Regions from separate parts of the Pseudomonas xantholysinigenes genome, predicted to be linked through region 2. Evidence: riboswitches for the same ligand, from Rfam matches in the RefSeq annotation. Region 2 holds a riboswitch; each other region holds the start of a gene.
What was found. A riboswitch is a leader RNA that binds a small molecule or an ion and turns the genes downstream of it on or off. The one in region 2 is predicted to bind cobalamin.
Positions count from the first base shown of each region.

Region 1: another riboswitch for cobalamin. It lies ahead of HU772_RS12960 (ABC transporter substrate-binding protein); the one in region 2 lies ahead of HU772_RS14240 (CbtB domain-containing protein).
Region 3: another riboswitch for cobalamin. It lies ahead of HU772_RS15005 (TonB-dependent receptor); the one in region 2 lies ahead of HU772_RS14240 (CbtB domain-containing protein).

Region 1 covers NZ_CP077095.1:2,928,443-2,938,741, forward strand. The annotation lists gene HU772_RS12940 (TetR/AcrR family transcriptional regulator) at 1-576, opposite strand, end outside; gene quiC (3-dehydroshikimate dehydratase QuiC) at 738-2,639, opposite strand; gene HU772_RS12950 (MFS transporter) at 3,117-4,490, shown strand; gene HU772_RS12955 (acetyltransferase domain-containing protein) at 4,687-5,844, shown strand; cobalamin riboswitch at 5,871-6,068, shown strand; gene HU772_RS12960 (ABC transporter substrate-binding protein) at 6,182-7,195, shown strand; gene HU772_RS12965 (FecCD family ABC transporter permease) at 7,192-8,214, shown strand; gene HU772_RS12970 (ABC transporter ATP-binding protein) at 8,211-8,999, shown strand; gene HU772_RS12975 (OprD family porin) at 9,015-10,299, shown strand, end outside.
Region 2 covers NZ_CP077095.1:3,212,570-3,222,868, reverse strand. The annotation lists gene HU772_RS14270 (transporter substrate-binding domain-containing protein) at 1-11, opposite strand, end outside; gene HU772_RS14265 (response regulator transcription factor) at 15-629, opposite strand; gene HU772_RS14260 (DUF1272 domain-containing protein) at 803-1,045, opposite strand; gene cobM (precorrin-4 C(11)-methyltransferase) at 1,109-1,861, opposite strand; gene HU772_RS14250 (cobalamin biosynthesis protein) at 1,891-2,283, opposite strand; gene HU772_RS14245 (CbtA family protein) at 2,301-2,993, opposite strand; gene HU772_RS14240 (CbtB domain-containing protein) at 3,004-3,189, opposite strand; cobalamin riboswitch at 3,292-3,460, opposite strand; cobalamin riboswitch at 3,521-3,700, shown strand; gene cobW (cobalamin biosynthesis protein CobW) at 3,801-4,868, shown strand; gene cobN (cobaltochelatase subunit CobN) at 4,872-8,633, shown strand; gene HU772_RS14225 (magnesium chelatase ATPase subunit I) at 8,636-9,634, shown strand; gene HU772_RS14220 (vWA domain-containing protein) at 9,688-10,299, shown strand, end outside.
Region 3 covers NZ_CP077095.1:3,377,947-3,388,245, reverse strand. The annotation lists gene yghU (glutathione-dependent disulfide-bond oxidoreductase) at 1-482, opposite strand, end outside; gene HU772_RS15005 (TonB-dependent receptor) at 1,320-3,440, opposite strand; cobalamin riboswitch at 3,551-3,755, opposite strand; gene HU772_RS15000 (GNAT family N-acetyltransferase) at 3,898-4,467, opposite strand; gene HU772_RS14995 (carboxymuconolactone decarboxylase family protein) at 4,546-4,890, opposite strand; gene lpxO (lipid A hydroxylase LpxO) at 5,033-5,932, opposite strand; gene thpR (RNA 2',3'-cyclic phosphodiesterase) at 6,148-6,693, shown strand; gene HU772_RS14980 (ABC-F family ATP-binding cassette domain-containing protein) at 6,657-8,084, opposite strand; gene HU772_RS14975 (NAD(P)H-dependent oxidoreductase) at 8,181-8,780, opposite strand; gene HU772_RS14970 (TetR/AcrR family transcriptional regulator) at 8,873-9,469, shown strand; gene HU772_RS14965 (zinc-binding dehydrogenase) at 9,670-10,299, opposite strand, start outside.

The sequences.
Region 1 (10,299 bases), 280 kb from region 2:
GATATCGCCGAAGGTATGGCGGTTGGACACCCGGTAGAAGCAGAACGAACTCATCAACATGTGCAGGTCGATGACCTCGATGCCCGGGCGGAACACCCCCTCCTCCACCCCACGCGCCAGGATCCGTCCCAGGGCCTGGAGCACCAGGCTGCTCATCTCGCGAATCGCCGGTGATTGCTTGACGTACTCACCGTAGTGAATGTTCTCGGTACAGACGATACGCACGAAATCGACGTTGTGGTCATGGTGGTCGAAGGTGAACTCCACCAGCCGCTGGATCGCCTGCTCGGCCGGCAGCGACTCGAGATCCAGGCTGTGTTCGGTCTTGCGGATATCGCCGTAGAGCTTGACCAGGCACTCGACGTACAGCTGCTCCTTGCTGCCGAAGTAGTAGTAGATCATGCGCTTGGAAGTGGCGGTGCGCTCGGCGATGGCATCGACCCGGGCTCCGGCCAGGCCCTGCTGGACGAACTCGGTGATGGCGGCCTGGAGAATATTCTCGCGGGTCTTTTCCGGGTTGTTCTTGCGCGATTTGCGCAGCCCTTCGACTTCAGGCTTGGCTACCGAATCACTCATACCGACTCACAGGCTCGTTTGGGGAATCCGGGGGATTATCCGTGAGCCGTGCGGTGCAGGGAAGCACAGCGGTAGCTGTGGCAGCGGCTTCAGCCGCGAACACCGGCGTGGCCGGTGCCAAGCACCGCGTCCCCACTTCCACAGAAGTTAAGGCAAACGCTTCACAACACTGGCTTGCGCCCCCCACCGGCGCGCCGTTTGGCCATCGCCGCCAAGCGTACGGCGACGTTGGCCGCGCCATACCCGGCGTAGCCGCCCCTGCGCTGGAGAATCTCGAAGAAAAAACGCTCCTCGAACGCTTCGGTGTATACGTGGAACAACTCGCCGCCTTGGGCATCGCGGTCGTACAGTACGTTGTAGTAGGCCAGTTCGCTGAGGAACTCGTCATCGAAGTCGAAGCGCGCCGCCAGGTCGTCGTAGTAGTTCAACGGGATCTCCAGCAACGGCACGCCGGCATCCTTGGCCCGGGCCACCTCGCGGAAGATGTCGTCGCACTCGAAGGCGATATGGTGCACGCCCGAACCCCGGTAGCTGGACAAGGCATGGGCGATGGCGGTGTTGCGGTTCTCGGAAATGTTCAGCGGCATGCGCACGCTGGCGCAAGGGCTGCGCAGCGCGCGGCTCTTGACCAGGCCATAAGGGTCGGGCAGCACCACTTCATCATCGGCGCCGAAGTCGAACAAGCTCTTGTAGAACAGCACCCAGCTGTCCAGTGCCTCGGCCGGCAGCGCCAGGGCCATATGGTCGATACGCCGCAGACCACCGCTGGCCCGGGCTTGAGCGCTCAGGTGGAAGTCGCTGTGGTAGATGCTCTGGCCCGTATCATCCGTTTGCACCAGGTACAGCAGGCTGCCATCCGGCGCACGAACCGCCGGGATCTCACGCTCATTGGGGCCGACCAGCCCGCGAAATGGCTGGCCCCGGTAGGCCGTGGCACGCTGCAGTGCCGCCTGGTCGTCACTGACCCGCAACGCAGTGGCGCACAGCGATGGCCCGTGAGCCTCGAAAAAATTGTGCGCGAACGAATAAGGCTCGGCATTGAGCACGATATTGATATCGCCCTGGCGCAACAGACTCACCGCTTTGCTGCGGTGCGTGCCGGCGGCGACGAAACCAAGGCGCTCGAGCCAGCTCGCCAACCGCGCGCCGACGGCCTCATCGACAGCGAACTCGAGAAACTCCACACCCGCATAGCGGCTGGCCGCTGGCGGCGCGAACAATGTGTCCACCGCCTGCGCCTCGTGCGCCAGTCGCAACCGGGTCTTTTCCTCCAGGTACAACAGTGAACGCAGACCGTCGGCGGCGTTCTGCCGGGGCGGCGCGGCACGGAACCCATCGTTGAAGATTTCCAGCGACAACGGGCCACGATAGCCAGTGGCGAGAATCGGCGCCAGGAAGCCCGCCAAGTCCAGTTCGCCCTGCCCTGGGAAACAGCGAAAATGCCGGCTCCACTCCAGCACGTCCATGACCAGGATCGGTGCATCGGCCATCTGCACGAAGAAGATCTTCTCGCCAGGGATGTCGCGGATGGCACCCGGATCGCCCTTGAGCGACAAGGTATGGAAGCTGTCGAGGATTACCCCCAGCGCCGGGTGATCGGCCTGGCGCACCAGGTTCCACGCCTGCTGGTAGGTATTGATGTGACGCCCCCAGGCCAGCGCCTCGTAGCCGATGCGCAGGCCTCGGTCGCCGGCATGTTCGGCGAGCAGCCGCAGATCCTCCACCAACAGTTGCTCGTCACCCAGCGCATCGGGTTGGACGTTGCTGCACACCAATACCAGGTCGGTGCCCAGTTCCTGCATCAGGTCGAACTTGCGCTCGGCGCGATCCAGCTGTTTGTGCAAGCGCTCGCGCGGGCAGCCTTCGAAGTCGCGAAATGGCTGGAACAGGGTGATGGCAATGCCAAGATCGGCGCAACGCTGGCGGATCTCACGGGGGCTGCCGGCGTAGTACAGCAGGTCGTTCTCGAAGATTTCGACGCCGTCGAAGCCCGCGGCGGCGATGGCCTCGAGCTTTTCGGGCAGGGTACCGCTCAAGGACACGGTGGCGATCGAACGCTGCATGGGCAATTCCTTGTTGTTGTGGGCTGGTGTTGGCTGCAGCGGCCCTTTTGCGAGCAAGCCCGCTCCCACAGGTAGTGTTGATTGTTGTGGGCAGCGGATTGACCACGAATGGGCCGTGCCCGACAGGTGCTGTCTGGCACAATCGATTATTCGCAGGTAGAGTCGCCCCGGCAATGAACTTTGTACGGAACAGTTAGTTTCTGTTCGATTACCGCACAAAACCCTTTTTACTGAATTGCGCCACCTACCCCGCTGAACAACCATGAACACCAGCAGCAGGTTACCTCCGGCCATCCGGCGGGACCTGCGCTGCAACGCCCAGCGTCACCACATAATAAATTCAAGAAAACGGGTACCGATCTATGCACACCTTGCTCGCCCTGCGATCCGCGACGCCTCGTTCGTCTTCTCCCCATAGCCCCCGTTCGTGCCCCCGGCACTGACCCTGCGGCCCCTGACAAGAACAACGGAGACAACATGGCCCACTCAAGCTCCCAAGCTCGCAAAGCCACTGCCAGCGGCTGGATCGGCTCTGCCCTGGAGTACTACGACTTCTTCATCTATGCCCAGGCCGCGGCGCTGATCTTCCCGCAGATTTTCTTCCCCTCCAGCGACCCGAAGATGGCCATCATCGCCTCGCTGGCCACCTACGGCGTCGGCTACCTGGCGCGCCCTGTCGGGGCCTTCGTGCTCGGCCACTGGGGCGATACCCGCGGGCGCAAGAACGTGCTGCTGCTGTGCATGTTCCTGATGGGCCTTTCCACCATGGCGGTGGGCCTGCTGCCCACCTACCACGACATCGGCCTGCTGGCTCCGGCGCTGCTGGTAGTGCTGCGATTGATCCAGGGTTTCGCCGTTGCCGGCGAGATATCCGGGGCCAGTTCGATGATCATGGAGCACGCGCCGTTCGGGCGCCGTGGCTACTACGCCAGCTACACCCTGCAAGGCGTGCAGGCCGGCCAGGTGATGGCAGCGGCGGTGTTCCTGCCATTGGCCTACTTCATGCCCAGCGAGGCGTTCAATGAGTGGGGCTGGCGGATTCCGTTCCTGATGAGTGCGGTGGTGCTGATCGCCGGCTTCATCATCCGCAAGGAAGTCCACGAAACGCCGGCGTTCGTCCAGGAAGAACAGCAGGCCAAGGTGGCCAAGTCGCCGATCAGCGAGGCGTTTCGCCATAGCTGGCGGCACATGGTGCTGGTGATGTTCATGGCGCTGATGAACGTGATCCCGGTGGTCGCCACCATCTTTGGCGCCGCCTACGCCGTACAGCCGGCCTATGGCATCGGCTTCGACAAGAGCGTGTACCTGTGGATTCCGGTGGTGGGCAATATCGTCGCGGTGCTGGTGATCCCCTTCGTCGGTAGCCTCTCGGACAAGATCGGCCGGCGCCCGACCATGATCGCCGGCTGCCTGGGCTCGGGCCTGCTGGCGTTCGTCTACCTGTATGCGATCAGCATCCAGCACGTGCCGCTGGCCTTCGCCGCCTCGATCGTCATGTGGGGCATGGTCTACCAGGGCTACAACGCCGTATTCCCCAGCTTCTACCCGGAGCTGTTCCACACCCGCTATCGCGTCTCGGCCATGGCCATTGCACAGAACATCGGCACCATGATCACCGCCATGCTGCCGGCACTGTTCGCCATGGTGGCGCCGCCGGGGTCGGAAAATATCCCGCTGGTGGTCGGTGGGCTGGCGCTGCTGATTACTTGCGTGTGTGCCTTGGCTGCGTATCTTGCCCCCGAAACCCACCGCCTGGCGATGGAAGACCTGGGCAATCCCCACGCACGACCAGTGACGCAGGACGCCTCGCAAGCCAGCTGCAAAGACAGCCAGAAAGCGTTCGGGCATTGACACGAGCATCACTCGACCCTTGTAGGAGCCGGCCTTGCTGGCGAACCTGGCGATACGCTGGATGGCACCGGCGCGGCCGGTGTTCACCGGCAAGGCCTGCTGCTAGCGGATCGCAGAGGTCTTCTGAAGCTATTCAGGAAAACATTTAATGATATAAGATAACATTTCAATTATTCCTTCCCCGCGACGCTTTCCGATGACCAGCACCTCCCTCGCACCCAACCAACGCCTGCAAAGCATCGACGCCCTGCGCGGCCTGGTGATCCTGTTCATGCTCCTGGACCACGTGCGCGAAACCTTCTTCCTGCACCGCCAGGTCAGCGACCCGATGACCGTCGACGCCACCGACCCCAGTCTGTTTGCCAGTCGCACCCTGGCGCACCTCTGCGCGCCAGTGTTCGTGCTGCTTACCGGGCTGTCGGCCTGGTTGTACGGGGAAAAACACCGGGGTCGCGGCGAGGTCTCGGCCTTCCTGTTCAAGCGTGGCCTGTTCCTGGTGGTGCTGGAGTTCACCCTGGTCAATTTCGCCTGGACTTTCCAGTTTCCCCCCAGCGTGATCTACCTGCAGGTGATCTGGGCCATCGGCCTGAGCATGATCGCCCTGTCGCTGCTGGTGTGGTTGCCACGCCCGCTGCTGATCACCCTGGGCGTGCTGATCGTCGCCGGGCACAACCTGCTCGACGACCTGCATTTCGGGCCGGCATCGGTGCTGCATGTGCCGTGGGCGATCCTGCATGATCGTGGCTGGCTGGAACTCGTCGACGGGCTGCGCCTGCGCACCTCTTATCCGCTGTTGCCATGGATCGGCGTGATTGCCCTGGGTTACGGCCTGGGGCCTTGGTTCGCCGGCGGCAGCCAGGCTACCGAGCGCCAACGACACCTGCTGCTGGCCGGGGCCTTGGCCTTGCTGGGTTTCGTCGCGCTGCGCCTGCTCAACGGTTATGGCGAGGCGCCCTGGAGCCCCTACCCCAGCGTCACCCAGACTCTGATGAGTTTCTTCAATATCACCAAGTACCCGCCCTCGCTGCTGTTCCTGGCCCTGACCCTCGGTGTTGGCTTGCTGTTGCTGCGCGGCTTCGAACGTGCCGGCAACACCCGCTGGATCACCCTCCTGGCCGTGTTCGGCGCGGCGCCCATGTTCTTCTACCTGCTGCACCTGTATGTGCTCAAGCTACTGTACCTGGCCAGTGTCGCCCTGTTCGGCCACAACCAGGGCGACTATTTCGGCTTCGACCACATCGCGGCGGTATGGCTGGTCGCCGTGCTGCTGGCTGTTGCGCTGTACTTGCCGGTACGCGGGTTCGCCCGCCTGAAGGCGCGCCGCCGCGACCTGGCCTGGCTCAAGTACCTGTAAAAGCGTTTCGCCCGGCGGTGTGATGGTCTACCATGCCGCCCGCCGGTTTCCACACGGAATCAAAAGGGAATCCAGGGCTCGCCAACCGCGGGCCGAACGGAACTGCCCCCGCAACTGTAGGTGCCGAGCCCGCGCCATCGATGCCACTGGATGATCCATCCGGGAAGGCTGGCGCCGGGCCAGGACGCACCAGTCAGGAGACCTGCCGGCACGCATTCACCAACCGGCGGGGTGTCCGGGATGGTCATCCGCCTTGCGCTTCGAGCCCCTCGCTCGCGCTCGGCGATGCCTGTCCGTGCCCATGACCGCGCACCGCAAGACAGGAGATCGCCCCACCATGCTGCCCCGCCTCGCCACCTTGCTCGCTGGCCTGACACTATCAGGCCTGGCCCAGGCCAGCGCGACCCACTACCCGCTGACCCTCGACAATTGCGGCGTGCCCCAGACGTTCGCCCAGGCGCCCGAACGCGCAGTGACCATCGGCCAGGCCGGCACCGAACTGCTCTACGCCCTGGGCCTGGGCGAGCGCCTGGCGGGTACCTCGCTGTGGTTCAACAACGTCCTGCCCGAGTTCAAGGCGCAGAACGATCAGGTCGAGCGCCTGGCCGACAACGAACCGAGCTTCGAGGCCGTGGTCGGCAAGCGTCCGCAGTTGGTGGCGGTGCAGTTCGAGTGGATGGTCGGCGCCCAGGGCGCGGTGGCCACCCGTGAACAGTTCGCCGAATTGCACATCCCTACCTACCTGCTGCCTTCCGATTGCGAAGGCAAGGACAACCTGGTCGGTGCCGACGGCACCCGTCTGCGACCGTTCAAGGTCGAGAGCATTTACAAAAGCATCAGCCAACTGGCCGAAATCTTCGATGTGCAGGCGCGCGGTAATGCACTGAACACGGCGCTTCAAGACAGCCTGCTGCGCGCCCAGCGACAGTTGGCAGGCAAGGATCTGGCCCACACCAGCGCGCTGTTCTGGTTCTCCAGCGCCGACCTGGCGCTCGATCCCTATGTTGCCGGCCGCCAGGGCGTGGCCGACTTCATGCTGCAGACCCTCGGCGTGCGCAACGTGGTCGAGTCCAGCGAAGAATGGCCAACCGTGGGCTGGGAAACCCTGGCCCGGGCCAATCCGACCTGGTTGATCGTGGCCCGCATGGACCGCCGTCGCTACCCCGCCGACGACTACCAGAAAAAGCTCGAATTCCTGCGCACCGATCCGGTGACACGCAACATGGACGCGGTGCAGCAAGGCCGGATCATCGTGCTTGACGCCGATGCCATGCAGGCGGGCATCCGCCTGTTCCGCGGGCTGGAGGTGCTGTCCGCGGCCTTCGCCAGTGGCAAAGCAGCGCAACCATGAGCCGCCTGTTGCCCCTGGGCGCCTGCGCGCTGCTTGCCCTGAGCCTGGCCATGCTCGCTGGTATCGCCATCGGTGAGACCCGAGTGGGTGTCGATGTGGTCTGGCAGGTACTGGCCAACCAGCTATGGCAGGCCGGCCATCCGCTGGACCCGATCGACGCTGGCATCATCTGGAACTACCGCCTGCCGCGGACCCTGGTAGCGGCCGCTTGCGGTGCCGGGCTGGCCCTCTGCGGGGTGATCCTCCAGGCATTGCTGCGTAACCCGTTGGCCGAGCCGTACTTGCTCGGCCTCTCCGCTGGCGCCTCGACCGGCGCCGTGGCCGTCGGCCTGCTGGGGCTGGGTGGCGCGGCGCTGTCGCTGTCCGGCGGCGCCTTCCTCGGCGCGCTGGCGGCCTTCGCCTTGGTGCTGGCACTGTCCCAGGCCAGCGGCAGTCGCAGCCGCCACGACAATGCCCAGGTGATCCTGGCCGGCATCGCCGGTTCGCAGCTGTTCAATGCGCTCACCGCCTTCCTGATCACCAAGTCCGCCACGGCCGAGCAAGCTCGCGGCATCCTGTTCTGGTTGCTCGGCAACCTCAGCGGCGTGCGCTGGCCCGCCGTCTGGTTGGCGCTGCCCGCCGCCCTGCTTGGGTTGCTGGTGTGCCTGTGGCATCGCCGAGCTCTGGATGCCTTCACCTTCGGTGCCGACTCCGCCGCCTCGCTTGGCGTGCCGGTGCGCCGCACCCAATTGCTGCTGATCAGTTGCGCGGCGCTGGTAACCGCGGTGATGGTGTCGATCGTCGGTGCCATTGGCTTCGTCGGGTTGGTCATCCCCCACGCCCTGCGCCTGCTGCTCGGCCCCGGGCATGCGCGCCTGGTACCGGCCAGCGCCCTGGGCGGGGCGTTGTTCCTGATCGTCGCCGACATCGTGTCGCGCACGCTGATCAGCGGCCAGGTGATTCCCGTCGGCGTGGTCACCGCGCTGATCGGCGCACCGGTATTCGCACTGATTCTGGTCAGTCGGCGGGGCCGCCCATGACCGCTATGAACCCTCCGGCAACCGCGCCTATCAGTTGCCAGGGCCTGGGCCTGCGCCTGGGTGGGCGCGAGGTACTGCACGGCATCGACCTGGCGCTGCGTGCCGGCGAGACCCTCGGCGTGGTCGGGCCCAATGGCTCCGGCAAGTCCACCTTGCTCAAGCTCCTGGCTGGCCTGCGCCTGCCTAGCAGCGGCGCTGTCCAGTTGCTGGGCGAGACACTGACGACCCTGCCGCGCCGACGTATCGCGCAAATCCTGGCACTGGTCGAGCAACACGCCGACACCCTGGACGCCATCAGCGTGTTCGACGCCGTCGCCCTTGGTCGCACGCCCTGGTTGTCGGCCTTGGCACCCTTTGCCCAGGCCGATCGAGCCATCGTCGAACAGGCCCTGGCCGACGTCGACGCCAGCCACCTGCGCCAGCGCCGCTGGGGCGAGCTGTCCGGCGGTGAGCGCCAGCGCGTGCATATCGCCCGTGCCCTGGCGCAGCGCCCGCAGGTGCTGCTGCTCGACGAGCCGACCAACCACCTCGACATCCAGCACCAACTGAGCTTGCTGCACCAGGTGCAGGCGCTACCGGTGACGACCGTGGTGGCGCTGCACGACCTCAACCAGGCGTTGACCTGCGACCGTCTGGCGGTACTCGACCAAGGGCGTCTGGTCGCCCTCGGCGCACCCGAAACGGTGCTGACGCCGGAGCGCCTGCTGGACACCTTCGGCGTGCGCGCTCATTACCTCACCGACCCTGTGGACGGCGCACGCATCCTGCGTTTTCGCGCCACCTGAATCCGGAAACCGCCCTTGAAGCCCATCGCCCTGGCCCTGCCCCTGCTGAGTCTGACGCCCCTGGCCCTGGCCGATTCGGCGCAGTCGCAGTCAAGGGGGTTGATTGCCGACAGTAACTGGCAGTTGCTCAACCGCAGCATCTTCGACCAGCGTGACTACCGCCACGGTGGACGCAACGGCGGCGCGCGCAATGCCTACAAGCCGCGCCACGAGCGTAATGGCAAGGCCGAAGAGTGGGCCTATGGGGTGATGGGCACGTTCAACTCGGGATTCACCCAAGGACCGATCGGCGTCGGCGCGGATGCCCACGCCTACCTGGGCGCTCAACTCGACAGCGGCGGTGGCCGTGCCGGCAAGGCGCGACTGCTGGGGCTGGACAACGAGGGTCACCCCAAGCGCGCCTACAGCCGAGGCGGCGCCGCGCTCAAGCTGCGCGTCTCGAACAGCGTGCTGGCGTATGGCGAGCAACGGGTCAAGACGCCAGTGTTCAGTTCATCCGACAGCCGCCTGCTGCCCGAGACCGCCACCGGCTTTTTTCTCACCAGCCAAGAAATCGACAAGCTCAAACTGGTCGCCGGTCACTTCACCGCCAGCACCGACCGCAACGCCTCGAGCCACGACCAGGGCTTCGTGGTCAACTATTCCAATGCCCGCCAGGGCAATCAGTTCGGCCTGGCCGGTGCCACATGGAACCCAACCACCGGCATAAGCGCCAGCCTTTACACCTCGCGCTACCAGGACAGCTGGAACCAGCACTATTTCGGCAGTACCCTCAGCCACGCCCTCGACGATCGACGCAGCGTCAACCTCGACCTCAACCTGTACCGCACCCGTGACACCGGCAAAGCCTTGTCGGGACGTATCGACAACACCACCTGGAGCCTGGTCACCCGTTACGCCCAGGGGCCACATGCCTTCAGCCTCGGCTGGCAACAGGTGGATGGCGATAGCCCATTCGACTATGTGACACGGGGTGCCATCTTCCTCGGCAACGCCGTGCAGATGTCCGACTTCAATGCGCCCAACGAAAAGTCCTGGCAGGCACGCTACGACCTGAACATGAGCGGGTATGGCGTGCCGGGGCTGAGCTTCACCGCGCTGTATGTGCGTGGGTTCGCCATCGATGGGACACACGTGGACCCGCGAGGCGGCTATGCCTACCTAGGGTATGGCAAGGATGGCCGACACTGGGAGCGCGACCTGGAAGCGCGGTACGTGGTGCAGAGCGGCAAGGCCAAGGGCGTGGCGTTTTCCTTGAGGCATAACGTGCATCGTGGCAACACCGCGCAAGCGGAGCTGG
Region 2 (10,299 bases):
CGCCCGGTCATCGCTCAGACCACGTGGTTACGTTTGGCCAGGTCGACCATTTCCACCAACGACTCGACTTTGAGCTTCTCCATGATGCGGCCGCGGTAGGTGCTGATGGTCTTGGCGCTGAGGTTCATCTGCTCGCCGATGAATTTGTTGGACTGGCCGCCGCTGAGGCGGCGCAGTACCTCCATCTCGCGATTGGACAAAAGCCGCAGGCGCTCGCTTTCGCTCTCCAGCGTATTGCTGTTGAGCGCCATCTGTGGAAAGGTCGAGTAGCCTTTGACCAAGGCCTTGAGGGCGAACACCAAGGCATCGAGGTCTTCATCCTTGTTGACGAACGCAGAGATGCCTGCGTCCATGCAACGGCGCACGTATAGGTCGGCAGGTTGGCCGGTGAGGGCCATGATCCTCGGCGCGGGCTCCAGTAGCTTGAGGCGCTTGATCACCTCCATGCCATCGAGGTCGGGCAGGCCGATATCGAGGATGACCACTTCGGCCTTGGTTTCCCTGGCCAGGCGCGCGGCCTCCTTACCGCTGCCGGTCTCACCCACGACGGTGAAGCGTTCACGTTCAAGCAGCATGCGTACGGCCAATCGAACAATGTGGTGGTCATCAACCAGCAACACGGATGTCATTTGGGGAACTCCTGTCAAAGTGCAGCCCGCATCCTGCGTTCTATTGCATACGCAAGGCGGTGGGCCAACTGGGCTGCGCGCACCTTACGGACAATCAGGAGCCTTGGTAATAGGCGAGTATAGGCCTGTTGAAAAACCTTCGTGTGCTTGTTGAAAATTCCTACAAATTCATGTCAGGTGCAAACAGTGTGTGGCTTGTTGACCCGCTGGGTAGCCGCCGGGTTGTTGAGCAAGGCATTGCCTGTGCGGGTAGGGCGAGCCACCAGTTGCCCGCCACAATTGGGGCACTGCCCCTGGAAGTGGCGGCCGTTGCAGGTGCGGCAGAAGGTGCACTCGAAGGAGCAGATCAGCGCATCCGGGCTTTCTGCCGGTAGATCGCGGTCGCAGCATTCGCAGTTGGGGCGTAGTTCGAGTATGGCAGGCATTCCGTTGGCGGGGTGTGTGCAGTGTGCAACGCCGCCGCCCCGGCGGCAATCGCCTCAGTGGCCTTGGCGGTACAGGTGCGCGTGCCCGGCGCGGTACAGCGCCGACTCGGAGAACGGCGCATCGCCCAGCACATGGCCTACCAGGATCAGCGCGGTGCGGCGAAAGCCTTTTTCCGCGACCCGTTCGACGATGTCAGCCAGGGTTGCGCTGACCCAGTCCTGGTCCGGCCAGGTGGCGCGGTGCACCACCGCGATCGGACAAGTGGCTCCATAGTGCGGCAGCAGTTCATCGACGATCCTTGGCAGGTGCTTGACCCCCAGGTGGATGGCCAAGGTGCTGCCGTGCCGGGCCAGGTCGGCCAGTTGTTCGCCGGGCGGCATCGGCGAGCTGTCGCCGTAGCGGGTAAGGATGACGGTCTGGGCGACGTCCGGCAGGGTTAGTTCGCAGCCTAGCAGTGCGGCGCTGGCGGCGGTGGCGGTGACCCCAGGGATGATCTGGTAGTCGATGCCCAGTGCCCGCAAATGACGAATCTGTTCGCCGATGGCGCCATACAGGCTGGGATCGCCACTGTGCACTCGGGCCACGTCCAGGCCCTCGGCATGGGCCTGGCGCATGGCGTCGATGATCTGCTCCAGGTGCAGTTCCGCGCTGTTGAGCACTGTCCGTGCGCTATGGCCTTCGAGTACCGCCGGCGGGACCAGGGAGCCTGCGTAGATGATGACCGGACACTGGCGAATCAGGCGCTGGCCCTTGACCGTGATCAGTTCCGGATCGCCGGGGCCGGCGCCGATGAAGTAGACCGTCATGGCGGCTCCTTGCAGATAATGAAGGCGGATTATCCGCCGAACGCCAGTGCCAGGGTAGCGCCGGCAAGGACTTGCCGTGGTACCTGCAGCCTGGGTTGCGACGACGCGCGCGAGGCCAGGGCCAGCGCGGCGCTTTCGGCCACGCCCCAGCAACCGGTCTGGGCAAAGGCGATGGCCGAGCGTTGGCTGAGCAAGGGTTCGAAGGCGAGCAGGTGCGTGGCGTCGAAACAGACGAAGGGCACGCCGAGTCGCTCGGCCAGGGCCAGCAGGCCCGGCTCGCGGGCCTTGGTGTCGATGCTGGCGATGGCGCGCAGGGCCGAATGGGGCAGGGCATGGTTGGCCAGGGTTCTGCGCAACAGCACCGCCAGGGTCTCGACGGGGCAGCCACGGCGACAGCCGAAGCCCGCGTACAGCGCGGGCACTTGGCTGAGCTCGTGCATCAGGCCTGGCGGGCGCGGCGGAACAGCCAGGCGCTGAGCAGGCTCAGGGCCAGCCAGAACGCGGCGTTGGTCAGCCACGAAGCGATCTTGAACTGAGTGGCCAGGGCTTCCGGCGCGAGGCTTTCATGCACCGCAGGCTGCGGTGCGCCGACCACATGGGGGGCTACCAGCAAGACCACACCCAGGGCCTTGAGCAGCCAATGCCGGCCAAACACCAGCAAGGCCAGGCCGGCTGCCGTGGCGGCTGCGGTGCCGATCCACCAGGTCTGGCGCTGGCCGAGGTCGGCGGCCGCGGTCCCGGGTAGCTCGGGAGGCAGGCCCAGAGTCGGCGCCAGGCAGAACACCGCGAAGCCAGCCAGGCCCCACAGCGCACCCGTGGCGGTACGGCCTGGCTCGCGCAGGCTGTACAACGCGGCGAGGATCAGGGCGAAGCCGACTGCCACCACCAGGTTGCCGCCGGTGGTCGACAGCACGCGCTGCCAGCCATCTTCCGGCGCCCAGGCCTCGGCACTGTGCTCATGGCTGTGGCCGGGGGCCTCGTCGTGTTCGTGATGTTCGGCGACTGGGCCGGCGTTCTCGAAGGTTTCCGCCTGGAGAATCAGCGGGGCGACCCAGAAACTTTGCAGCAGGGTCAGCAGCAGGGCGGCCAGCAGCCCGCTGAAACCCGCGGTGCGGGCGATGCGCGTAATCATGCGGGCGTACTCAGTGGCAGGGGAAGGCGGCGCTGTGGCGGGTGTCGTGGGCGGCGTTGTGCACCGCTTCGATGTGCGAGAAGCCCGCGAAGTACACCAGGCACAGGCCCAGCAGGCTGGCACCCACGGCGACGAGCATGCGCTGGCTGAGGCTGACGGGGGTGGCGAGGCTGTGTTTGGCACTGGTGATGGGCATGACGCGTTCCTCTGCTGCTTTTGTTTTGGGCAACGGGCAAGCGCGACGCCCCCGGGCGCGGAGGGCCCAGGGCAAGCGACAGCACCCGCCCACCGCGGGGTTGTTCATCGAGCACCACAGGCCGGTCTCCGGGCTGGCGAGGCGGAGCAGGGCTCCGGTCGCTTACCGTTGCGGGGGCAGCACCGGCTTTGTCGGGGCTTGGTTCCAAGGCCGCGCGACGCACCGGTTTCCCGTTTCACCCCAATGGGGCACCTGAGGGCAGTGCGCTAGCAAATCACGGGGCGTAGCCGGCGTCAATCGCGGCGGCGGTTGACCGCTGTCGGGTGGATGCGTAGCCTTGCCGCTTCGAGGTTCTCAGGCCTGGCCTGAGCTAAGACGGGAACGCGGTACAAGCCGCGGCTGCCCCCGCAACTGTAAGCACTGAAAGGTTCGGCACAGGCCACTGCGCAGGCGCGCGGGAAGGCGCCGGACGGGTGCAAGCCAGGAGACCTGCCTCGCGACGTTTTCGACTTTCAACCGGGCGGGGTGATCCGGTGGCGAACGCGCCCGGCCAGCATGGCCGCGGCCGCCGTCCCGCATGCCCGCGCCATAGCCGCCAAGGGCAACGCGACATGAAAACACTGGCCAAGCTCCCCGTCACCATCGTCACCGGCTTCCTCGGCTCGGGCAAGACCACCTTGCTCCGCCACATGCTCGACAACGCCCAAGGCCGCCGTATCGCGGTGATCGTCAATGAATTCGGCGAGCTGGGCATCGACGGCGAGATCCTCAAGCAGTGCAGCATCGGCTGCACCGAGGAAGAGGCGCTCGGCCGAGTCTTCGAGCTGGCCAACGGCTGCCTGTGCTGCACCGTGCAGGAAGAGTTCTTCCCGGTGATGCGTGAGTTGGTGGCGCGCCGTGGCGACCTCGACCATATCCTGATCGAAACCAGCGGCCTGGCCCTGCCCAAGCCTTTGGTGCAGGCCTTCCAATGGCCGGAAATCCGCAACGCCTGCACCGTCGATGCGGTGATCACCGTGGTCGATAGCCCGGCCGTGGCCGCTGGCACCTTCGCCGCCTACCCGGACCAGGTCGACGCGCAGCGCAAGCTCGACCCCAACCTGGATCACGAGTCGCCGCTGCACGAGCTGTTCGCCGACCAGTTGGCCAGCGCCGACCTGGTGGTGCTGAACAAGGCCGACCTGATCGACGCCGCCGGCCTGGCCAAGGTGCGTGCCGAGGTGGCCGAGGAACTGCCGCCGGCGGTCAAGGTGATCGAGGCCAGCAGTGGCCGCCTGCCGCTCGACGTGCTGCTGGGCGTGGGGGCCGAATCCGAGGCGCATATCGACGGTCGCCGCACCCACCACGATTCGCACCACGACGGCGATGATCACGACGATCACGATCATGATGCCTTCGACTCGATCTCCATCGATCTGCCCGAGGCCGACGAAAGCCTGCTGCTCGATGCCCTGACCCAGCTGGTCGGCGAATTCGGCATCCTGCGCGCCAAGGGTTTTGCCGCCATTCCCGGCAAGCCGATGCGCCTGCTGATCCAGGGCGTGGGCACGCGTTTCGACAAGCACTTCGACCGCGCCTGGCGCAGCGACGAGCCGCGCATCACCCGCCTGGTGCTGATCGGTCAGGACCTCGACGCCGTGCAACTGGAAGCGCGCCTGCGCCAGGCCCTGGGCGCCTGACCCATGCACCTGCTGCGGACCCAGCCCGGCGGCTTCGTGCCGGACGACAGCATCGCCGACCTTGGCCAGACCCCCGCCGAGCTGGTGATTCTCTGCAGCGGCGACTCCCACCTGGCACTGCTCGCCGAAACCGCCGAGCAGTTGCCAAACGATTTTCCCAGCGTACGCCTGGCCAACCCTATGCAGGTGCAGAACCACGCCTCGGTCGACCTGTATGTCGACCAGGTGCTGCGCCATGCCAAGGTGATCCTGGTGTCGCTGCACGGCGGCGTCGGCTACTGGCGCTATGGCGTAGAACAACTGGTGGCGCTAGCCAGTCGTGGCGTGCAGCTGATCCTGGTGCCGGGCGACGACCGCCCGGACCCGGAACTCACCGATCTGGGCACGGTGCGTGGTGCCCAGGCAGAACGCCTGTGGCACTACCTGCGCCAAGGCGGCAAGGCCAACGCGATCAACCTGTTCAACTGCCTGGCCAGTCAATGGCTGGGGCGTGACTACGCCTGGGAAGAGCCCCAGCCGCTGCCGCGCACGGCGGTCTATCACCCGTCACGGCCCAGTGCCCAGTTGCAGGATTGGTACGGCGAGTGGAACCCCGAGTACCCGGTGGCACCGCTGCTGTTCTACCGCTCGCACCTGCAGGCGGCCAACACGGCGTTCATCGATGTGTTCTGCCAGCGCTTGCAAGCGTGCGGGCTCAATCCGTTGCCGATCGCCGTGGCCAGCCTCAAGGAGAGCGCCTGCCTGGGGCAGGTCGAAGCCTGGCTCGATGAGGTGCAGGCCGAGGTGGTGATCAACACCACCGGCTTTGCCCTGTCCAGCCCCGAGCAACCCAACCTGAGGCCGCTGCGTCGCGACGTGCCGGTGTTGCAGGCCATCTGCGCCCAGGACAACCAGCCCGGTTGGGAGCAGAGCGAGCAGGGCCTGGGCGCGCGCGACCTGGCCATGCACATCGCCTTGCCCGAGCTGGACGGGCGCATCATCACGCGCCCGGTGAGTTTCAAGGACCTGGCCTGGCGCAGCGAGCGCAGCCAGTCCGACGTGGTCTGTTACCGCGCCCACCCCGAGCGCATGGACTTCGTCGCCGAACTGGCGCGGCGCTGGGTGACGCTGGCGCGCCTGGACAACCAGGAAAAGCGCGTGGCGCTGGTGCTGGCCAACTACCCGACCCGTGACGGGCGCATCGGCAACGGGGTCGGCCTGGATACCCCTGGCGCCGCGTTGAATATCCTCAAGGCGATGCAGGAGCAGGGCTATCCGGTGGCTGGGCTGCCGGACAGCGGCACCGCGCTCATTCATCAACTGCTGGGCGGGGTGACCAACGACCTCGACCACCTCGATCAACGCCCCTGTGCCCAGAGCCTGAGTCTGGCCGACTACCAGGCGGCCTTCGCCGCGCTGCCCGAGGCCAACCAGCGTGCCGTGCTGGCGCGTTGGGGGGCACCCGAACAAGACCCGATGTTCCGCAGCGGGCGGATGATGATCGCCGGCTTGCGCTATGGCCTGACCTTCGTCGGCATCCAGCCGGCCCGCGGTTATCAGGTGGATCACAGCGCGGTGTACCACGACCCGGACCTGGTACCGCCGCACGGCTACCTGGCGTTCCATTTCTGGCTGCGCAACGGCTATGCCGCCGATGCGCTGATCCATGTCGGCAAGCACGGCAACCTGGAGTGGCTGCCGGGCAAGGGCGTGGGGCTGTCCGCCGAGTGCTGGCCGGATGCGCTGCTCGGACCGCTGCCGAACATCTACCCGTTCATCGTCAACGACCCAGGCGAAGGCGCCCAGGCCAAGCGTCGCACCCAGGCGGTGATCATCGACCACCTGATGCCGCCGCTGACCCGCGCCGAGAGCTACGGCCCACTGCGCCACCTGGAACAGCTGGCCGACGAATACTACGAAGCCCAGCTGCTTGATCCGCGCCGGGCCCAGGAGCTGCAACGGGACATTCTCGAGCTGCTCAAGCGCAACCACATCGACCGCGAATTGCAGCTCGAAGGCCAGCTGGACGATGCGGCCGTGTGGCTGCCGCGCCTGGATACCTACCTGTGCGACCTCAAGGAATCGCAGATCCGCGATGGCCTGCATGTGTTCGGCCAGTCGCCTGCCGGGCGCTTGCGCGACGATACGCTGCTGGCATTGCTGCGGGTGGCCCGGGGCGATGGCAAGGGCGGTAATGCCAGCTTGATTCGTGTCCTGGCCAAGGCGCTTGAGCTGGGCTTCGATCCGCTGGATTGCGACCTTGGCCAGGCCTGGGACGGGCCGCGCCCCGCGCAGCTGCAGGCGCTGGACGGCGCCTTGTGGCGGACCTGCGGTGATACCCGCGAACGCTTGGAACTGCTGGCATTGAGCTTGATCAAGCAGTCGTTGAGCGCAGCTGTCGAGCTGCCGCAAGCGCCTGGCTGGCAGCCGGTGGGAGCAGTGCTGGCGGCGCTGGTGGCGGATGTCGCACCCCGTCTCGACGCTTGCGGTGATGCCGAGATGGATGGCTTGCTGGCGGCCCTGGCGGGACGCTTCGTGCCGGCCGGGCCCAGCGGCGCCCCCAGCCGAGGGCGCCTGGACGTGCTGCCCACCGGGCGCAACTTCTATACCGTCGATGTGCGCAACCTGCCCACCACCACGGCCTGGCGCTTGGGCTTCGCCTCGGCCAACCTGATTCTCGAACGCCACCTGCAGGACCACGGCGATCACTTGCGCCAATTGGGTCTGTCGGTGTGGGGCACGGCGACCATGCGCACCGGCGGTGACGATATCGCCCAGGCCATGGCCTTGATGGGCGTGCGCCCGGTCTGGGCCACCGGCAGCCAGCGGGTCGACGACTTCGAGATCTTGCCCTTGAGCCTGCTTGACCGGCCGCGGGTGGATGTGACACTGCGGGTGTCCGGGTTCTTCCGCGATGCCTTCGGTAACCTGATCCGTCTGTTCGACGCGGCGGTGCAGGCAGTGGCGGCGCTGGACGAGCCGGACGACTGGAACCCGCTGGCCGCCCGTGTGCGTGCCGAGCGGCAAACCCTACTCGCCGAGGGTCTGGACGCCGACCAGGCAGCGCGTCAGGCAGGTTGGCGGGTGTTCGGCGCCAAGCCCGGTGCCTACGGCGCCGGGGTGCAGAACGCCATCGACGGGCGCTTGTGGCACAGTCGTGACGACCTGGCCGAGGTCTACCTCAATCACGGCGGCTACGCCTATGGCGCCAGCGACGACGGCACCCCGGCCCGGGCCCGCTTCGCCCAGCGCCTGGCCCAGGTGCAGGCGGTGCTGCAGAATCAGGACAACCACGAGCACGACCTGCTCGACTCCAACGACTACTACCAGTTCCAGGGTGGCATGCTTGCCGCCGCCGAGACCCTGGCCGGCACCACCCGGGCCAGTTACCACGGTGATCACAGCCAGGCCGACCGGCCACGCATCCGTACCTTGAAGGAAGAGTTGAACCGGGTGATCCGCGCCCGCGCCCTCAACCCCAAGTGGATCGACGGTGCCAAGCGCCATGGCTATAAAGGCGCCTTCGAGCTGGCGGCGACAGTCGACAACCTGTTTGCCTTCGACGCCACCACGCACCTGATCGACGATCACCATTACCAAGGCCTGGCCGATGCCTATGTGCTCGACCCTGGCACCCGTGATTTTCTCCGCGAACACAACCCAGAGGCCCTGCGCGACCTCACCGAGCGCCTGCTGGAAGCCCAGCAGCGCGGTTTGTGGCAGGAGCCGGGCGAATACCGCGACAGCCTCGAGCAGCAGTTGCTCGACGGCGAGGAAGACTGCTGAACATGAGCGAACCCGTGCAATTTCCCCTGGCGGCCGTGGTCGCTGCCGACGATCTCAAACTGGCCCTGTGCCTGACCGCCATCGACCCGAAGATCGGTGGCGTGTTGATCGAAGGCCCGCGCGGCATGGCCAAGAGCACCCTGGCCCGGGGCCTGGCAGACCTGCTGGGCGATGGCCCGTTCGTGACCTTGCCCTTGGGCGCCACTGAAGAGCGCCTGGTCGGTACGCTCGATCTGGATGCCGCGCTGGGCCAGGGCCAGGCCCGTTTTTCCCCCGGCGTACTGGCCCAGGCCGATGGGGGCGTGCTGTACGTGGACGAGGTCAACTTGTTGCCCGATCCACTGGTCGACCTGCTGCTGGACGTGGCTGCCAGCGGTACCAACCGTGTCGAGCGCGATGGCATTTCCCATCGTCATGCGGCGCGTTTCGTACTGATCGGCACCATGAACCCGGAGGAGGGCGAGCTGCGCCCGCAGCTGCTCGACCGCTTTGGCCTGAACGTCGCCCTCGAGGGCCTGCCGGCCCCGCAGGAACGCCAACAGATTATTCGCCGGCGCCTGGCGTTTGACACCGATCCCGAGGCCTTCTGCGCCGACTGGGCCGCTGCGCAGGCCGACTTGCGCGAGCGCTGCCGGGCCGCACGCGAGCGCCTGGCCGGCATAGCCCTGGACGACCAGGCCCTGGCCTGGATTACCGAGCGTTGTTTCGCCGCAGGGGTCGATGGCCTGCGCGCCGACCTGGTCTGGCTGCGCGCTGCTCGGGCTCATGCGGCCTGGCGTGCTGGCACGCGGATCGAGGAAGTGGATGTCGAGGCGGTGGCTGAGTTTGCCTTGCGCCATCGACGCCGTGCGGATGCGCCGGCGCCGCAGTCCACGTCGGCGGGCGAGCCGTCGCCGGCGCAGGATCTCCAGGCCGGGCAGGGCGACTGGGGCGCCTTGCCACCCCAGCTGGTGGGCGGCGGGCCTCGTCGCGAGGTGCCGAACTGGGCAAAAAAGCCCTGAGCATCCGCGCGCGCAACGCCCAGGCGACGGATGCCAGACCCCGCGTCGGTCAATTGTCGGGTGCTGCCCGTGGTCGCGCGCGCGCGGCCGACAGTGGCCGTATCGCCTGGCTGCCAACCTTGCTCAAGGGGCGGCCGCTTCAGCGCCGCGACCTGTGCTGGCAACAGCGCCAGGCCCAGCCCCCCGAGCTGTGGCTGGTGATCGTCGATGCCTCGGCCTCGACCCGTCGCCACCAGGCCCTGGCTCAGGCCAAAGGCTTGCTGGCCGGTCTGTTCGACCAGGCCTATCGACAACGGGCGCGGTTGGCGTTGCTAACGGCCAGCGGCAGCAAGCCGCAATGGCAGCGCCATGGGCTCAAGGCGTCGGCGGCGTTACAGCCTTGGCTGCAGGCCCTGGGCGCGGGTGGTGGAACCCCGTTGTTCGCGGCGCTCGAGGAGGCTCGGCTGTGGCTGCTGGCGCGCGGCAAGCGCCTGCCCCATGAGGTGCAGCGCTGCCTGGTGCTGACGGATGGCCGTCTGCGCCAATGGCGCACACCGCAACCCATGCCGTGCGCTACCTTGCTGGTGGACATGGAAATGACGGCGGTGCGTGTCGGTCGCGCACGGCAACTTGCCGAGCAACTAAATGCCGACTATCGACATATCGAACAGTTCACGCCGGATAGT
Region 3 (10,299 bases), 170 kb from region 2:
AAACCGCCGCCCAGGTAGGGCGCCGAGCCCATCTGCCAGAACAGCCAGTTCAGGCTCTCGGTACGCGCGGCCGGGGCCTTGGGCAGGAAGGCGCCGAACTTCTCGGCCAGGTACAGCAGGATCGAGCCGGACTCGAATACCCGCACCGGCGGTTCGACGCTGTTGTCGAGCAGGGCGGGGATCTTCGAGTTCGGGTTGATCCCGACGAAGCCGCTGCCGAACTGATCGCCGTCGCCGATGCGGATCAACCAGGCGTCGTACTCGGCGCCGACGTGCCCGAGGGCGAGCAGTTCCTCCAGGAGGATGGTGACCTTGACGCCGTTGGGCGTGGCCAGCGAGTAGAGCTGCAGTGGCTGTTTGCCGACCGGCAGCGGCTTGTCGTGGGTGGGGCCGGCGACCGGACGGTTGATGCTGGCGAACTGGCCTCCGGAGGGGGCCTGGTGGGTCCAGACCTTGGGCGGAATGTACTCGGGCTTGCTCATGCGCGGAATCTCCTGGTAGGCGGAATGCGGCCAAGTAAAGGCGTGGACCTGCATTCATGCCATGGGTTCGGCGCGGGGGACAAATGCAATCGATGCATAACGGATATCGAACGGCGAGGATTTACAGGTGGCATCAGCTGTGAAAGCAATCCCGCCAAGCGCTCGAGGCATCTGTTAAAGCTAGCGCGGTCGCTGTGGGAGCGGCTTCAGCCGCGAACACCGGCATAGCCGGTGCCAGGCACCGCGTCGCTTGCTTCGCGGGTAAACCCGCTCCCACAGGTGTGGTGCATGCCATGAAACCAGCGCGGTCGCTGTGGGAGCGGCTTCAGCCGCGAACACCGGCGCAGCCGGTGCCAGGCACCGCGTCGCTTGGTTCGCGGGTAAACCCGCTCCCACAGGTGTGGTGCATGCCTTGAGGTCGGCGCGGTCGCTGTGGGAGCGGCTTCAGCCGCGAACACCGGCAAAGCCGGTGCCAGGCACCGCGTCGCTTGGTTCGCGGGTAAGCCCGCTCCCACAGGTGTGGTGCATGCCATGAAACCGGCGCAGCCGGTGCCAGGCACCGCGTCGCTTGGTTCGCGGGTAAACCCGCTCCCACAGGTGTAGCGCATGGCTTGATGCCGGCGCGGTCCCTGTGGGAGCGGCTTCAGCCGCGAACACCGGCGTAGCCGGTGCCAGGCACCGCGTCGCTTGGTTCGCGGGTAAGCCCGCTCCCACAGGTGTGGTGCATGCCATGAAACCGGCGCGGTTGCTGTGGGAGCGGCTTCAGCCGCGAACACCGGCGTAGCTGGTGCCAGGTTTGCCTGCAATATCGCATGGCGAGGGTTCGAGGCCGTGGCCTTAGAAGCTGTAGTCCAGCGTGGCGAAATACGACCGCGGCGCGCCCAGCAACCATTGCTCGCCGCTGTAGCTGGACTGGGCGTACTGGCGGTCGAACAGATTGTTCAGTTGCAGGCCCAGGCGCACATCGGGCAGCACTTGCCAGCCGAGGTTGGCGTCGACCACGGTGTAGCCCGGTACCTGGGCGTCGTTGGCGGCACTGGTGTAGCGTGCGTCCACATAGCGCAGGCCGATGCCGGCGTCGACCGCCTGGCCGAAGCCTTTGCTCAACCACAGGTTGGCGGTTCGGTGCGGGACATCTTGCGGGCGATTGCCGGCTCGGTCGTAGACAACGCCACCGCTGCGTTGCAGGAAATCATCGTACTTGGCCCGCACCAACGCGGCGTTGGCCGACACCTGCCACTGGTTGCCCAATGCCAATTCCAGGCTCGCTTCGAGCCCATCGGAAGTCTGCTGGCCGGCTTGCTGGCTGCGCTTGGAGACCACGTCATAGACCGGCAACTTCTTCTTGACGATGTGGTACGCCGCCAGCGTCCACTCGCCACGTCCGTCCCAGAAGCGCTGTTTCAAGCCCAGTTCGGTCTGCTTGGCTTCGGTCAGTTCCAGGCGGTCTTCCGGTCGCAGGGTCAGCAGGTCGCCGACGCCGTCCTCGCTGGTGGAGTACTGGCCGTACAACGACAGATCGTCGGTGGCCGCGAACACCAGCCCAGCGCGCCAGTTACCGCCGCGCAGGCTGCGGTCGTTGCGGGTGCCGTCGACGAGGTTGTCGCGATCGATATGGTTCTGGTCGCGGCGCACGCCGGTCACCAACGACAGGCGCTCGGTGAGTTGCGTTCGGTTTTCGGCGAAAAGCGCAAAGGTGCTGGTTTTGGACAGCATCTGCGGGCGCAGCGGCGAGCCACTGTGGAAACCGCCGGGGGTGGGCTGCCAAGGGTCGAGTGGGTCACTGCCGTCGTCGTTGTAGGGCGAGTTGCTGTCGACATTGAAGCGAATCTTGTTGTACTCCGCCCCGACCACGGTCTTGCTGGCCAGGCCGAACAGCGCGTGATCGAAGGTGAAGCTCTGGCGGTCGCCGATCTGTTCCTGGTTGTGCTTGATTTCCAGGAAGCTGGCGCGCCCGACCAACCCGCTGTCGGCATCCCAGGCGTACTCCTCGGCATTGCGCCAGTGGCGGCGGCTCTTGATGTAGTACAGCTGGTTGCTGGCGCTGAGGCTGTCGTTGATCTGCCAGTCGCTGTTCAGCCGCGTCCACTCGTCGTGGTAGCGCTGCTGGTCGTTGCTGACGTTGTAGTTCTTCTTGCGCAGGCTGCCGCGCAGGTGGCCGTCGATCAGTGGGGTGCCGTAGTAGTTGGCCGGCTGCGCGTCGCCGCGCTCGTGGGACAAGGTGAAGCTCAGGTCGTCGGTGGCGTCGAAACGCAGCGCGGCCGACAGCGCCAGGCTGCGCGAGTCGGTGCGGTCGACCCAGCCGTTGCTGGCCTGCTGGTTGAGGGTGAGCCGGTAGCTCAGGCGTTCGCTCAGGCTGCCACCGCTGTCCAGGCCCAGCTGCTGGCGGTCCCAGGAACCGTAGCCCAGGCGCAGGTGGTTGCGGATGTCGCCGTCGAAAGGCTTTTTCGGGATCACGTTGACCACCGCGCCAGTGGCGCCTTCGCCATATAGCACCGAAGCCGGGCCGCGGATTACATCGATGCGCTCGACCATCCACGGGTCGACCGGGTAGGTCAGGGTGCCGGCGCCGGCGTACAGGCGCGAGCCATCGAACAGGGTCATCACCGAGCTCTGGCCGCTGAAGCCGCGGGCCGACAGGCCGGTGCCACCGTCGCCCGGCGTGCCGATGAAGGTGATGCCCGGTGAGCGGGTCACGGCATCCTGCACGGTCTGGTTGTTGCGCCCGAGGATCTGCGCTTCGCTCAGCGTGCTGGTGCTGGCCGGTGTTTCCAGGGCGCTGAGGTTCAGGCGCGAGCCGGCCTGGGTTGGGGTGGCCAGGTCGACCACCTGCGGGTCGCGGTTGTCGGTGATCGCCGTGGAGGGCAGGGTGAGGCTACCGGGCTGTTCATCGGCCAGGGCCGGGATCGAGACGGCGAGGCACGCCGCCAGGGTGTGAAGCTTGTTGAATCGGGACATGTCGTTCCACTGCTGCAGGAATGAATGGATCCCGGTGGAAGAACACGCAAAGGCGAACCGCGTAGGCAGGCGCGCACGCGGATACCGGCCTGCGCCCGCCCACCGCGGGTTGCCAAGTGAAGCCTCAGGCCGGTCTCCGGGCTTGCGAGGGTCGTGAAGCCTTCACCTTCCCATGCCGAGGCACAGTGGTCTGTCGAAGGGTTCGCTCGCTTACCGTTGCGGGGGCAGCGCCGGACTTGTCGTGGGGACGACTCACCGGCTTCCCGTTTCACCTTGCGCGCGGCGGCGCAGGGCACCTGAAACTGGCGCGCATCTGACCATCGAAGCGCCAGGGAGTCAATCGTTTGAGTGAATGGCGCCTCTGTGACTCATACCATGCGCTGCCCCTGTGGCAGCGGATTGATCGGGGCGTCGAACCGCCACGAAGCAGGCAATGCGGTGCCATGTGCTGTGTCGATCAGCGACCGCGCCGACGCGACACCCGCGCCTCGATGTTCTTGCGGCCAATCAGCAGTGGCGGTTTTTCCACCACCGGTTCGTCGGCCAGCCACTTGTACATCACCAGGCAGTCCACCAGGCCCAGTTCGGCATGGCGATAGGCCTTGGGCAAGCGCCCGACGGTGTCGAAGCCAAGCTTGTGCCACAGCGCCACGGCCACTTCGTTGGTCGCCACCACCGAGTTGAACTGCAGGGCCAGGAAGCCCTCCTGGCGGGCGAGTTTCTGCGAGTGCTCGCACATCAACCGGGCCACGCCGCGACCTCGGGCAGATTCGCCGACCATGTAGCCGCAGTTGCCCACATGCGCGCCGGGGCCGCCGGCATTGGCCTTGAGAAAGTACGAGCCGAGCAGTTCGCCGTCTTCCTCGGCCACCAGCGTGCGCAGCGGTGTTTCCAGCCACAGCGCGCGGGCGCGCTCGAGGTCGAGCCCGGGGTCGAAGGCGTAGGTCTGGCGGGCCTGGACAATGGCCTGGAAGGTGGGCCAGAAGCGTTGGAAATCTTCCGGGGTCATGGGGCGGATCTGGATCATGGCGGTTCCTGCGGGTACTGAGCCGCTCAGTCTGGGCGGCGCGGCGCCGCCGCGCAAGGGCGGCGACGCCTGGCCGGGTCAGGCGCCGGACTTGCCCACGGCATCCAGGGCCCGGGCCGAGTAGACCAGCGCGGCGCCAGCGTTCATCGCCACCGCCACGCCCAGGGCCTCGGCGATTTCCTCGCGGGTGGCGCCGTGCTTGACCGCCTGCTGCGAATGCACGGCGATGCAGCCGTCGCAGCGGGTGGTGACAGCCACGGCCAGGGAGATCAGTTCGCGGGTCTTGGCATCGAGGTGGTTGGTCTTGGCGCCGGCACCGCTGGCGGTCATGTAACCGGCCACGGTATCGGGAGAAAGGTGCTTGAGATCGCCGATGCCGGCCATCAACTGCTTACGGTAGGCGTCCCAGTCCATCATGCTCATCGTGTTCACCTTGTCAGGTTGGCAACAGGAGCTTTCAGGCTAGTCGAAAGTGGGCTGTTCGGGAGGCGGGACAGGGGCGACGCGAAGGTCGCCGGCAAGGCCGGCTCCTACGCGCGGGTAGGAGCCGGTTTGCGCAGGGCGATCAGATGTAGATGAAGACCAGTACCAGCGCCGCGACCACGGCCCACTTTTCCAGGTAGTAGCGGGTGCGGTTGCGCTTTTTCATGGCCTTGCCGCGTTCACGAATCTTGTAGATGCGGGTGAACAGGCGGTTGATGCCGCCGGTCTTGTCGCTGGCGTCGTTGGGCGCGGCGGCGGCGGCCATGACGTTGCGGCTGAACCAGCGGTTGAAGGCGCTCGCCCAGCGGTACTTGAGCGGGCGCTCGACGTCGCAGAACAGGATGATGCGGTTGTGCTCGGTGGTGTTGGCCGCGTAGTGGATGTAGGTCTCGTCGAACACCACGCCTTCGCCGTCGCGCCAGGAGTACTTCTCTCCGTCGACGTCGATGTAGCAGCCGTCATCGTTGGGGGTATCCAGGCCCAGGTGGTAGCGGTAGGAGCCGGCGTATGGGTCGCGGTGGCGCACCAGCTTGGCGCCTGGCGGCAGGGTAGCGAACATCGCCGCCTTGACCGAGCCGATGCCTTGCAGCAGTTCAGTGGTGCGCGGGCACAGGGTCATCGCCGAAGGGTGGCTCTCGCCGTACCACTTCAGGTAGAAGCGCTTCCAGCCGGTCTTGAAGAACGAGTTGAAGCCGACATCGTCGTAGTTGTCGGATTTCTTGATTTCACCGGCTTGCAGCAGCTGTTGGCCTTCGGCGCGGATTTCCTGCCAGTGGTCCTGCAGCACCTTCAGCTCGGGGAACGCTTCCACGGGCAGGTACGGTTTGGCCGGGTGCTTGGAGAACAGGTAGAGGAAGGCGTTGACCGGCGCCAGGAAGCTGGAGTGGTCGCCCAGCTGGCGGGTCAGTTTGTGGCGAACCCGACCGCGCAGGTGAACATAGGCGATCGAGAGTACGAAGATCAGTACGAGTGCAATTTTCATGGACGTTTACTTGTCGAAAAATGGCCATGCGCCATGGCGTAAGCCCGCCAGCATAAACAATCGTGGGCCGGGTTTGTACCTATTGTTACGACAAATCCACACGACTTAGGTGGGATGGCCTACGGGTTGCGTAAACGATTCAACAGCCCTTGCAGGCTTTTCCCATGGCCAGGGCGCTACACTCGACCCTTCGATCCGCAGCCAAGGAGCAGGACATGGTCCAGGACACACGCCCGAGCGGGGCGCCCTTCAAACGCCTGTTCTTCGCCTTGCCGGTCGTAGATGCCCAGTGCCGGGCCCTGGCGCAATGGCGGCGGAGCTTGAGCCTGCGCAGCGGCAGGCCGGTGCCGGCGGAGAACTTCCATGTCACCCTGGTGTCTCTGGGCGATGTCGATGCGGGGCAGGTCTCGTCGATCTGCGCCGCGGTCGACCGGTTGACACTGCCGCAGGCGCCACTGCGGCTGGTGCTGGACCGCATGCAGGTGTGGCCGCGTGCCGATGCGCTGGTGCTGGAGCCCGAGCAGGCGCCCGTCGCCTTGCGTCAGTTGGTGTATGCCCTGCACCAGGCGTTGTTGCCGCTCGGTATCGCGGCGCCGACCCGCGAGTACCGGCCACACCTGACCCTGTCGCGGGATTTTCGCGGCCAGTTGCCGGAAGCCGGTGAGGCACCGGAGTTCTTCCTGACGGCGCGGCACTTCACCCTGTACGAGTCGCGCAAGGGCCGCTACTGGCCCTTGGCCGAGTGGCCCCTGGCGCAGTGAAAGCGGCGGCTGATATCCAGCCCGTCGAGGAAGTCTTCGTCATGGGAAATCACCAGTAGCGCATTGGGGTAGTGGGCGAGCACCTCCAGCACGTGGCGACGGGTACGCAGGTCGAGATTGTTGGTCGGCTCGTCGAGGATCAGCAACTGCGGCGGACGCGCCGCGATGCAGGCCAGCGCCAGGCGTGCCTTCTCGCCACCGGACAACGCCTGCACCGGGGTGTGCACCGCGTGCGCCTGGCGAAACAGAAAGCTCGCCAGGTGCGCGCGCAGTTGTTCCTGTGACCAGGTAGGCACGTGCCGGGCCAAGGCTTCGAGGACGCTGGCGTTGGCCGGCAGGGTGGCATAGTGCTGGTCGAGGTAGCCGATGGTGTCGGGGGCCGGTGTCAGCCACTCGCCCAGGCGCCACACGGCGGGGTCGCCGAGCACGGCCCGGGCCAGGGTCGATTTGCCGCTGCCGTTGGCACCGGTCAGGGCCAGGCGTTCGCCACCGGCCAACTGCAGGTCTATGCCGCTGAGCACCGCCATGTCGCCGTGGCCGATGCTGCCATTGCGCACCTGGACCAGCAGCCGCGACGATTGCGCGGTCGCCGGCAGGTGGAAATGCGGAACGATCACGGGCTCCGGGCGCAACTCGGCCAGTTGCCCGCTCAGTTCGCGCTGCTGTTGCAGGATCTGCCCCTGCTTGCGACCAGCGGTGGTGTTGCCGCGGCCCAGTTTGGTCGGCGAACGCACGGTCGCCCACTTGCGGTTTTCGATGGATTTCGCCCCGCGTTTGCGGGCGTTGGCGGCCCGCGCCTGCTCTTGCATCAGTGCGTCGTGGCTGTCATCGCGGGCGCGCCGCAGTTCGGCGATGCGTTTGCTGAGCCCGGCGCGTTGCTGCTCGCGTTCGGCCATATAGTTTGCGTAGCTGCCGGTGAAGACCTCCAGGTGGCCCTGGTGCAAGTGCCACAGGGTGTCGCAGGTCTGGTTCATCAGCGCGACGTCATGGCTGACCAGCACCAGGGTACCGGGGAAATGCTCGAGCATGCGTGACAGCGAGCGACGGTTGTCGGCGTCCAGGTGGTTGGTCGGTTCGTCGAGCAGCAGCAGGTCAGGCCCCAGGGCCAGGGCCTGGCTCAGCGCCTGGTTGACCCGCTGGCCGCCGCTGAGCGACGACTCGGCGTCCAGCACTTGCGGCACATGGCCGATGCGCAGGCCACCGTGGCGTTCGATGCGGCCCTCGCTGGGCGCCAGGCTGCCGTGCAGCAGGCGCAGCAAGGACGACTTGCCGCTGCCGTTGTCACCGATGATGGCGATACGTTGCCCCCATTCGACACGGGCATCGATGGCACTGAAACAGGGCATGCCGGCGTGGTGGAGGCTGATGCCGTGCAGTTCGATCATGGCCATGGGCGCGCGGGCCTCCTTGCCCGAGTGATGAAAGTTGCGACCATGGTAGCCATTCGCTGTGCCGATGCGCATCCATCGGTGGATGAGCAGGTCGGCTCAGGCTGCGTTGTGACGGTTGTCGAACAGTGCCAGGCCAAGGCCCCTGGCTTGTTCGAGCAGCGCCTCGGCGTGCGCGCCTTCGCTGTCGGCGAGCAGGGTCGAACTGAGCACCTGGGCCCCGCAGTAGTCGAAGATGCCATGGTCGATCTGTACCCGCATGGCCTCGGCGTAGCCGTGACGGGCGAAGGTGGTGGCGTCGGCGCCGGCCAGGCCGACCAGGTGCACGGTCATGCCGCGCAGGCGTTTGCGCGTGCTGCCGTCGGCGGCCTGGTCGAAGGCCCAGCCATTGCTGAATACCCGCTCGACCCAGCCCTTGAGCAGGGCCGGCAGCGACCACCAGTAGATGGGGTAGACCAGCAGCAGGGTATCGGCGCGCTCGATGCGCGCTTGCTCGGCCAGCACATCGGCCGGTGGCTTGCCCTGGCGCCGGTGTACGGCATGGTCGGCCAGGCTGAAGCGTGGGTCGAAGCCTTCGCTGGCCAGGTCGGCGAATTCGCTGGTATGGCCGCTGGCGTGCAAGCCGGCGGCGATCTGCCGGGCAAGGGCGTGGGTGAGGGAGGCGGGGTCGTGATGGCCGATGACGATCAAGGCATGCATGGTGGATCTCCGGAAACGGGGTGCGGGAGAGCTGCGAGCGCTATATACTCACAGTAAGTTACCCTTGGTAAGTTACTTTTGGTAGGTAATCAATGTCAAGCGAGCACAAACCTGTGGCGCGTAAACGCCTGTCGCGCGACGAGCGCCGCCGGCAATTGCTGGATGTGGCCTGGCAACTGGTCCGTGAAGAGGGTACCGATGCCCTGAGCCTAGGGCGTCTGGCCGAGCAGGCCGGGGTGACCAAGCCGGTGGTGTATGACCATTTCGAAACCCGTACCGGGCTGCTGGTGGCGTTGTACCAGGAGTACGACGCACGCCAGACGGCGATGCTCGAGCAGGCCCTGGCGGGTTGTGCCGCCGACTTGGCGGGGCGCGCCTGGGTGATTGCCGAGGCTTATGTGGATTGCGTGACCACCCAGGGGCGGGAGATCCCCGGGGTGAGCGCGGCGTTGGCCGGGTCCCCGGAGATGGAGGCGCTCAAGCGCGGCTATGAAGGGCCGTTCATGGACAAGTGCCGACAGGCCCTGGCGCCATTCGCCCCGCAGGGTGAGATCGGCGTGGCCGGGCTCTGGGTATTGGTCGGGGCGGCGGATGCGCTGTCACTGGCGGCGGCGTCCGGCGAACTAGGCGCGCAAGCGGCCAAGCAGGAGTTGCAGGCGACCATCGTGGCGATGGTGCTGCGCCAGTAAGTGTTGGGGGTGGCGGGACACCTGCGCCCTTTGGGCTGCGCTGTCGCATACAGCACTGCCCCCTGTAGGAGCGGCCTTGTGTCGCGAAAGGGCTGCGTAGCGGCCCCGGCAATCTCGATAATGGCTCGGTATCCGGGGCTGCTACGCAGCCCTTTCGCGACACAAGGCCGCTCCTACAGGAGGAGCGACCGGCCCCAGCCTTACAACCGCGTCACCCACTTGCCGACACGGCTGCCGTCCTTGAGCTGACGCAACGCCACAGGCAGCGTTTCGAAGGCGAAGTCCCGGCGCGCCGGCGCCAGCAGCCGGCCATCGGCGACCGCCTGCAACAACCGCTCACCCTCGGCTTTCAGTACCTGACGGTCACGCAGGCGACCATGGGCATGCACGCTGTTGAGGGCCACTTCATGCAGCGAGATCGCGCTGCTGAAGGCCGGCAGCGGCGCCTGTTCCTGACGGTCCTGGATGCACACCAGATGGCCGTTGTAGCCCAGCAGGTGGGCCAGGCTGGCTGCGTGGGCAGCGCTGACGGTGTCGAACAGGGCATGCAAGGGGCGCTCGCCCAGTGCATGGCGCAGCTCCCCTTGCCAATCACCTGACTGGTAGTCGAACACCTCGGCCACGCCCAGCTCGCGCAGATGGGCATGGTGCTTGGGCGCGGCGGTGGCCCATACCTGCAAGCCACGCTGCAGCGCCAGCTGGACCAGGTAGTACGCCACCGCGCCGCCCGCGCCGATCACCAGCACATCGCGCGAGGCGCCCTCGGCCACTTTGGCCAGCGCTTGCCAGGCGGTCAGCGCCGGGCATGGCACGGTCGCTGCGGCAGCGAT